2 regions of the Mediterraneibacter torques genome follow, and region 2 is predicted to be linked to the other one. Evidence: a T-box and tRNA genes for the amino acid it is inferred to sense, from the RefSeq annotation. Region 2 holds a T-box; the other holds one or more tRNA genes.

What was found. A T-box is a leader RNA that pairs with one kind of tRNA and senses whether it is charged. The one in region 2 lies ahead of proS (proline--tRNA ligase), so its partner is inferred to be a tRNA-Pro.
Region 1: it has a tRNA-Pro gene. The T-box ahead of proS (proline--tRNA ligase) is inferred to sense a tRNA for this amino acid. The anticodon was not compared.

The regions. Positions count from the first base shown of each region.
Region 1 is NZ_CP172594.1:614,688-619,098, forward strand. It holds gene ACH9UM_RS02845 (N-acetylmuramoyl-L-alanine amidase) at 1-966, shown strand, start outside; partial or broken gene ACH9UM_RS02850 (manganese catalase family protein) at 1,045-1,245, opposite strand; gene ACH9UM_RS02855 (spore coat protein CotJB) at 1,249-1,527, opposite strand; gene ACH9UM_RS02860 (spore coat associated protein CotJA) at 1,605-1,868, opposite strand; tRNA gene ACH9UM_RS02865 (tRNA-Pro) at 1,990-2,064, shown strand; gene asnB (asparagine synthase (glutamine-hydrolyzing)) at 2,294-4,177, shown strand; gene ACH9UM_RS02875 (FtsW/RodA/SpoVE family cell cycle protein) at 4,290-4,411, shown strand, end outside.
Region 2 is NZ_CP172594.1:2,584,594-2,589,004, reverse strand. It holds gene ACH9UM_RS12095 (5-bromo-4-chloroindolyl phosphate hydrolysis family protein) at 1-337, shown strand, start outside; gene ACH9UM_RS12090 (toxic anion resistance protein) at 477-1,619, shown strand; T-box leader at 1,731-1,942, shown strand; gene proS (proline--tRNA ligase) at 2,207-3,649, shown strand; gene ACH9UM_RS12080 (alpha-L-fucosidase) at 3,943-4,411, shown strand, end outside.

The DNA of each region.
Region 1 (4,411 bases), 1.0 Mb from region 2:
TGTAGAGGAGCAGCAGGACTTAGAGGTGGAAATCCGAGAGGAATTTTTATTCACAACGATGCAGGATCACAAAATGCAAATGCAGCGTTTTACAGAAAATGGCTGCAAACGCATCCGTTAGAAAACGGATTTGCTCACGCTTATGTAGCTAGTGACGGGATCTTGTATGCGGAAGATGATGCCTACGCAGCATGGCACTGCGGGCAGACAGACGGAAACCGGAACTATTATTCGATCGAGGTCTGTCAGAGTATGGGGGATTTGGAAATCTTTAAGAAAAATGAAGAGAATGCGTTGAAGTTGGCGGCGCAGAAGTGTAAGCAGTACGGTATCGTTCCAAACACGAATACAATCCGGATGCACAAGGAGGTATTCGCGACAGCGTGCCCGCACAGATCTGTAGAGATTCATGGGGGCACATCTGGCTGTAAAACATATTTTATTAATAAAATCCGTGAGTATATGGGAATGGACAAGTTGCCGGATGCTCCGGTTGTCAGTGGAGGCGGAAGCAGTGCAGCATCCGGTGATCCCGGCATTGTGTTTACTTATGGCGTTATGTTGACCGACGGAACAATCCTGCCCTTTGTGAATAACCTGTCTGATTTTGCAGGACTTCCGGGTCGTACAATCGCCGGTATCGCGATAAAGGTTAATAAAGGTACTGTAAAATACCGCGTGCATGTAAAGGGCAAGGGATGGTTACCTTACGTAACCGGATGTAACTGGTCTGACGCAAACAACGGCTATGCTGGATATCCGGGAGCTGTGATCGATGCCGTAGAGGTATATTATGATACTCCGGCGGATATTGTTGCAAAATATGGTTATCAAAAAGCGCAGTACAGAGTTGCTCCGATTGGCGGCGGTTACTATCCGTGGCAATTCGACAATGAAGTAGGAAACGGGCAGGACGGATATGCCGGATGTTTCGGCATTGCGCTTGATAAATTCCAGTTATATTAAAAATATTCCCCGGAGTATCAGCTCCGGGGAGAAATATTGCATCATCTTATCATTATTTAATTAGCTTCATCTTCTACGAGCGAGTTCTTCTGTTCCTATATCGGTTAGCGTTCCTGTTACTTCCTTATACGGCATAGTATATCTTTGAGAGAGATAGCGCATAGATGCGGCCAGTTCTCCGTCGGGACCTCCGAATTGACTGATGATGATCTTTGCAATTTTAGGATTGGTTTGTGTGATTTTTACCGGATATTGAAGACGTTTTTCATAATTCCACATAAATCAGCATCCTCCTTCCTGCCATGGCCACGGTTCATTGATCCAGTTCCATCGTTCGGCACAGGAATAATCGGCTGTGTCGACAGTCAGTGGTCCGTAGGCAGAAGCATATTGTTTTAAAGCGTCGTTGCGGTGGGCGCTCATTTCATGAAAATACGCAAGCGCTTCGCTGTCGCAAGGATGCGTATCGAGATAAAGTTTTACTTCGTCAACAGCAAAACTAACCTGGTTGATATGCTCCATAAGCTGGTTTCGGTTCATAGAACGATGCATATTTTTCATTGAAGCGTTATTTAAAGAACAGTCTTGAGTATTATTATTTGTGACAGAACAGTTTGAGTTAGAATAAGGATAGTTTTTCATCGGCAGCAGGCTCCTTTCCCTGAGAATGGTTTATTTAATTCCTCAAAGATCGTTCCGTTTTTAAGAGCGCGGCACGGTTCATAAATGTTCTGCCATTTTTGCCATGGAACATATGCCATTGCAATCGGCATATTTGCAGGGAAAAAGTCCCGGGTATTCGGACATCCGTTCATAGGAACTGTTTCGTGACACGGGCAGGAGGTGTCGGGCATTGTACGGCGCATATAACGCATCTGATTATTTGTTTGACAAGTTGCCATTGGCGGTATCTCCTTTTGTTGTAAATTCATTATTATAATATGAACGACTTACGTTTTTGCGAATGATATATGGAAAAATCCTTTACAACTGCCATTAAATTATATATAATAGGTAAGTCATCGGGGTGTGGCTCAGTTTGGTTAGAGCGCACGGCTGGGGGCCGTGAGGTCGCAGGTTCGAATCCTGTCACCCCGACTGATCTATTGCGGCGGCGAGCCGAAGTTCGGGCTTGCCCGAGATTTTGGCGGACGCTTGCGATTTCGGAGCGTGCTTTTTGGCACTTCCGGTGATTGCAGAAGTATATTTTTGTTTTGAAGAAGATATCATATACGAGAGATCAATGAGGGATCAGATCAGGTAAATGGCTTACCGGAAACTGATTCCTTATCTATTATTTCGGATATTATGGAAAGGAAGAAGAAAAATGTGTGGTTTTGCAGGTTTTGTCGGTAAAGTAGAAGATCGGGAAACTGTTCTTGTAAATATGATGGATACAATCATACACAGAGGACCGGACAGTGCAGGGAAATATGTTGATGAGGATGCGGCTCTTGGATTTCGGCGTTTGAGCATTATCGACCTGTCTTCAGTCGGAGATCAGCCCCTTTATAATGAAGATAAAAGCATGGTGCTTGTTTTCAATGGGGAAATCTATAACTATCAGGAACTGCGAAAAGAATTGATCGAGGCTGGACATGTATTTGTCTCTAATACAGATTCGGAAACTCTGATACACGGATATGAGCAGTGGGGAGAGAAACTTGTCGATCGTCTCCGGGGAATGTACGCGTTTGTGATTTGGGATACAAAGAAAAAAAGACTTTTCGGTGCAAGGGATATTTTTGGAATCAAGCCTTTTTACTATGCGCAGATGAATCAGACCTTTTTGTTTGCGTCTGAGATCAAAGCATTTATGGAACATCCGAAATTTGATAAGATTTTTAATGAAGATGCTTTGGGAAATTATCTTTCCTTTCAGTTCGTACCGACTAACGAAACCTTTTTCAAAGGAGTATTTTGTCTTCAGCCCGGTCATTACTTTATTTATGAAGATGGGAAAATGGAAATATCGCGGTATTTTGAACCGAATTTTACAGGAAAATATGAAAAAACATTCGATGAAGCTGCGGCTGAAGTGGAAAAAGTCATGAAGGAGTCGGTAGAGAAGCATAAGATTAGCGATGTGGAGGTTGCGTCTTATTTATCAAGCGGAGTGGATTCCAGTTACCTGACTTATCTGGGACAAGTCGATCATACGTTTACAGTCGGATTTGACGAGGGAGAATACAGTGAGATTCAGGATGCAAAAGATTTTGCCGAAAGTATTCATATGAAGAATGATGCGAAGGTGATCACGCCGGATGAATACTGGGACAGTCTTTCGGATATTCAATATTATATGGATGAGCCTGTGGCGGATCCTGCGGCGGTTGCACTGTATTTTTTGAGTAAAGAAGCGGCAAAGAAAGTAAAAGTTGTGCTTTCGGGTGAAGGATCGGATGAATTGTTCGGAGGATATAATATTTACTGTGAACCTCTTGAACATACTGCTTTTAATAAAATCCCGATGCCGATCCGGCGCTTTATGGGAAAATTTGCAGAATACTGTCTGCCGAGGGGGATGAAAGGCCGTGGATTTCTTATGCGTCATGGAAAGACGCTGGAAGAACGGTATTTTGCCAATGCTACGAATATATTTACAGAGCGTGAGGCTGCTAAAATTTTGAAAAAGGGATGCAGACCGGAAATTCAGGATGTGACAAAACCTTTGTATAACCGGGTGAAAGATAAGGATGCGGTGACAAAAATGCAGTATGTGGACTTGCATCTTTGGCTTGTTCACGATATCCTTATGAAAGGGGATAAGATGGGCATGGCGAATTCTTTGGAAGTCAGAGTGCCGTTTCTTGACCGGAATGTTCTGGAACTTGCGGAAAGCCTTCCTCTTCAATATAAAGTGCAGGCACCGCGCACGAAAGTTGCTCTCCGGGCAGCGGCGGAACGCAGTATCAGAAACAAGACGGCAGAGAAAAAGAAACTTGGTTTTCCGATCCCGATTCGGGTTTGGCTGAAAGAGGAAAAATATTATAATCGTGTGAGAGCGATGTTTGCATCTTCTATGGCGAAAAAATTCTTTAATACCGATCTGCTTATGAAGATGCTGGAAGATCACAGAGACGGAAAGAATACGAATGAAAAAGCAGATGACAGCCGCAAAATCTGGACGGTATATATTTTCCTTGTATGGTATGACCGCTTTTTTGAACATGGGAAACCGGTGCATCCTTCCATGACAGCAGGTAAATAAGATTGATGATGGGTGTGATGATATGAGAAGCAGGACTGTGCGTCCGATCAAGAGACGCGAACAGGGCAGGAAAAATGTAAAGAAGCAAAAGAAAAGAAACCTCGGAGATACGATGCCGATGCGTCCCGTCAGAGAAGATGTGTACGATACGGCGCCGATGCGTCCGATGAATATCAGAAGCGGGTATGAGGGATACCGCAGAACGATTGACCGTAGGCGTGAAGTGATACGGAC
Region 2 (4,411 bases):
CGCCCGTATGGAAATGCTTGTAGACAGGATATTTGACCGGGTCGAGCAGAAACCCGATACGGTCAGTGATATCCGAAAATTAATGGATTATTATCTTCCGATGACGATGAAACTGCTGCAGGCGTATGAAGATTTGGATGCACAGCCTGTACAGGGAGAAAATATTATTTCTTCCAAAATAGAGATCGAAAAGACGATTGACACTCTTAATGTGGCGTTTGAAAAGTTGTTGGACGATCTTTTTCAGGATACGGCGTGGGACGTGTCGTCGGATATATCGGTTCTGAATACGATGCTGGCACAGGAAGGACTTACGGAAGACGAGATCAGAAAGTAAAAGCGCGCAGCGAGTGGAGAAGATAAGATAGAAAAGATGTTCGCAGCGAGTAAAGAAGATAAAATAGAAGCTCGGGGAATGATGAGTGAAGATAAGTAAGATAGGGCTGAAGAAAGAAATGGAAAAGGAGATTAAAGAAATGGGAACAGAATTTAAGGACTTAGACACCACTCCGACATTGACGTTAGATCCGTTTCAGGCGGCGGATAAAAAGGAAACTCCGGCCGTGCAGCAGGTAGAAGAACCGGTGCTGGACGACAGCGTTTTGACAGAAGAAGAGCGTCAGACGGTCGAGGCATTTGCAAAGCAGATCGACTTGACGAATTCATCGCTGATCCTTCAGTACGGAGCGGGAACGCAGAAGAAGATGGCGGATTTCTCCGAATCGGCGTTGGATAATGTGAAATCTCAAGATCTCGGCGAGGTGGGGGCTCTCCTTACCGGCGTTGTGACGCAGTTGAAAAGTTTTGATGAAGATGAAGAAGAAAAAGGCTTTTTCGGCATTTTTAAGAAAGCGTCGAACAAAATTGATTCTATGAAAGCAAAATACGCAAAAGCCGAGACGAATGTAAATGAGATTATCAAGGCGCTGGAGAAGCATCAGGTACAGCTTATGAAGGATACAGCGCTTCTTGATAAGATGTACGAACTGAATCTGACATATTTTAAGGAATTGTCGATGTATATTCTTGCGGGAAAGAAGAAACTTGCGGAAGTGAAAAGAACACAGCTTGCGGATCTGATGAGCAGGGCGCAGGCATCAGGACTGCCGGAAGATGCGCAGGCGGCGAAAGATTTGGATGAGATGTGCATTCGGTTTGAGAAGAAGATCCATGATCTTGAACTGACAAGAATGATTTCTATTCAGACTGCGCCTCAGATTCGGCTCGTTCAGAATAATGATACAATGATGGTTGAAAAGATCCAGTCTACAATCGTAAATACGATTCCTCTTTGGAAGAGTCAGATGGTTCTTGCGCTTGGGGTAGAACATTCGACGCAGGCAGCGGAAGCGCAGCGGCGTGTTACGGATGTGACGAATGAGCTTTTGAAGAAAAATGCAGAGAAACTGAAGATCGCAACGATGGAAACGGCTCGGCAGTCCGAGCGGGGAATCGTGGATATGGATACGCTCAAAGCAACGAACGAGTCTCTGATCTCTACGCTTGATGAAGTAATGGCAATCCAGCGTGAAGGCAGGGAAAAACGTCAGGCTGCGGAGGCGGAACTTCGCAATATGGAGCAGGAATTAAAAGGAAAGCTTTTGCAGCTTCACGGATAATGTTTGGGATAAGGTCTTAGATGCACGTTTAGGATGGTATTTTCGGAATGAATACTTGGAACGGCGGTTTCGGTTGACATTCTGCCGGATTTTGGGTAAAATCACAGATGCAAACAGGCGAGGAAAGAGAATAGTATATGTGTGGAATGCATCAGAGAGAAGGCGGTTGGTGAAAGCCTTTGCAGGAACACATTGAACCGGCTCCGGAGCTCTGTATGAAAATACAGCGTATATCTGCGTTAAAGATAAAAGAGAGAACAACGGCAGGCAGGACGTCTGCGGTGTTAATAAGGGTGGTACCGCCGAGATGCTCGGTCCCTTGTGGGGAAGAGCGTCCCGGCGTTTTTATATAGGCGCATATAGGAAATGAGACGCTTTTCCGGCAGAGAAGTTTTGGCGCTATCCGGGAATCTGCCGCGTTACCGGAGACTTTTACGATCCGGGAGAAACGGGCAAAACGGAAGAAACGGTCGAAACGGTCGATTCGGACGGATATGGCTAAACTGCTGCGCTATGGAAGCGATGGAAGAAAAGTCGGAACAAAAGATAAAAAGTTCCGAAAATGATTTGGGAAATGAGGTAAGAAAATGGCGAAAGAAAAGAAACTTGTACAGTCGATCACATCGAGAGACGAAGATTTTGCACAGTGGTATACAGATGTTGTGCGGGAAGCAAAATTATGTGATTATTCAGGCGTAAAGGGATGTCTGAACTATCTTCCGAACGGATATGCAATATGGGAAAATATTCAGTCGGATCTTGACAAACGTTTTAAAGACACAGGTGTGGAAAACGTATATCTTCCGGTTTTGATCCCGGAAAGCCTTTTGCAGAAAGAAAAAGACCACATCGAAGGGTTCGCGCCTGAAGTAGCGTGGGTAACACACGGCGGAGCGGAGCCGCTTCAGGAGAGATTCTGTATCCGTCCGACATCTGAGACATTGTTCTGTGACGTGTGGAGCAAGACGGTTCAGTCTTACAGAGACCTTCCGAAAGTATGGAATCAGTGGTGCTCGGTTCTTCGTTGGGAGAAAACGACAAGACCGTTCCTTCGTTCAAGGGAATTCCTCTGGCAGGAAGGTCATACGATTCATGCGACATATGAAGAAGCGGAAGAACGTACAAAATTAATGTGGAAAGTATATAAAGACTTTGTAGAAGAAGATCTTGCGATTCCGGTTGTTGCCGGAAGAAAAACAGAAAGTGAAAAATTTGCGGGAGCGCAGGACACTTATACGATTGAAGCGCTGATGCACGACGGTCAGGCTTTACAGTCGGCGACAAGCCATTTCTTCGGAAATTCTTTCCCGGATGCATTTGACATTAAGTATGCAGATAAAAATAATGAACTGCACAGTGTGTACGAGACATCATGGGGATTATCCACCCGAATCATCGGTGCGATCATCATGGTTCACGGCGATGACAGCGGTCTTGTACTTCCGCCGAGAATCGCTCCGGTACAGACAAGAGTTATTCCGATCGCGCAGCATAAAGAAGGTGTTCTCGATAAGGCAAATGAACTTCTTGACGCTCTTAATAAAGCCGGATATCGCGCGAAGATCGATGATTCCGAAAAGAGTCCGGGATGGAAATTCAGTGAGCAGGAGATGCTCGGAATCCCGACTCGTATCGAGATCGGACCAAAAGATATCGAAAACGGTCAGGTTGTTGTTGTGCGCAGAGATACAAGAGAGAAGATCGTTGTGGCAATCGATGAGATTACAACGAAACTCGGTGAAATCCTTGAGACGATCCAGGCAGACCTTTATGCGAAAGCAAAAGCGTTCCTTGATGACCACATCAGTTCTGCGGTGACTATGGATGAGATGAAAGATGCGGTTTCCGAAAAGAAAGGTTTCGTAAAGGCAATGTGGTGTGGAGACGAAGCTTGTGAGGATGAGATTAAAGCACAGACAGGCGGAGTGACATCACGATGCATTCCTATGGAAGAAGAACATCTGTCTGATGTATGCGTCTGCTGTGGAAAACCTGCGAAACATATGGTTTACTGGGGAAGAGCATACTAAAATACATTATTTGTAAATGGGCAGTTTAAAACAGGAGTGGATTTCTTCGCTTTTGGAAGAAATACGTTCTGTTTTACAGCGCTGCTTCTCGATAAATAATATAGAAGAAATAAGATAGTGTTGTACAAAAAGGCTATAATCGTTTTGGAAAATGAACGACTATAGCCTTTTTTGAAATCCTAAATATGCAAAATGACGAAAATGGGGGGGTGATAATGACAATTTTGTTTAAATGTGATAAGGTTATAAGGTCTATGAAAAATAAAATTGTGAAAAAAGGGGAAAGGAAAAGTATGAAAAAGAGAAAGTATCTGGCATTGTTATTAGCTGCCGGAATGATCGCACAGACAGCTCTTTCGACCGGCGGAGTTGTGCAGGTTCAGGCTGCCGAAGACACATACGTTAAAACAGATGAGCTGACAGACAACGATACGGCGGCGCCGAAGAAGGATAGTGTTATACCGTCAAAGAATCAGTATGAGTATCAGAAACAGGAACTGGCGGCTTTTTGTCATTTTGGAATGAATACATATACCGGAAGCGAGTGGGGGAACGGAAAAGAAAATCCGAATCAGTTTCAGCTGACAAATGATTTTGATGAAGAAACTTATGTAAAAGCGATTCATGACGCAGGGTTTAAGAAACTGATCATTACGGCAAAGCATCATGACGGTTTCTGCATATGGCCAAGTGAAATGACGACACATGATACCGAAACGGCAGGTTATGAAGGCGACGTTTTAGAAGAACTTTCCAGAGCGT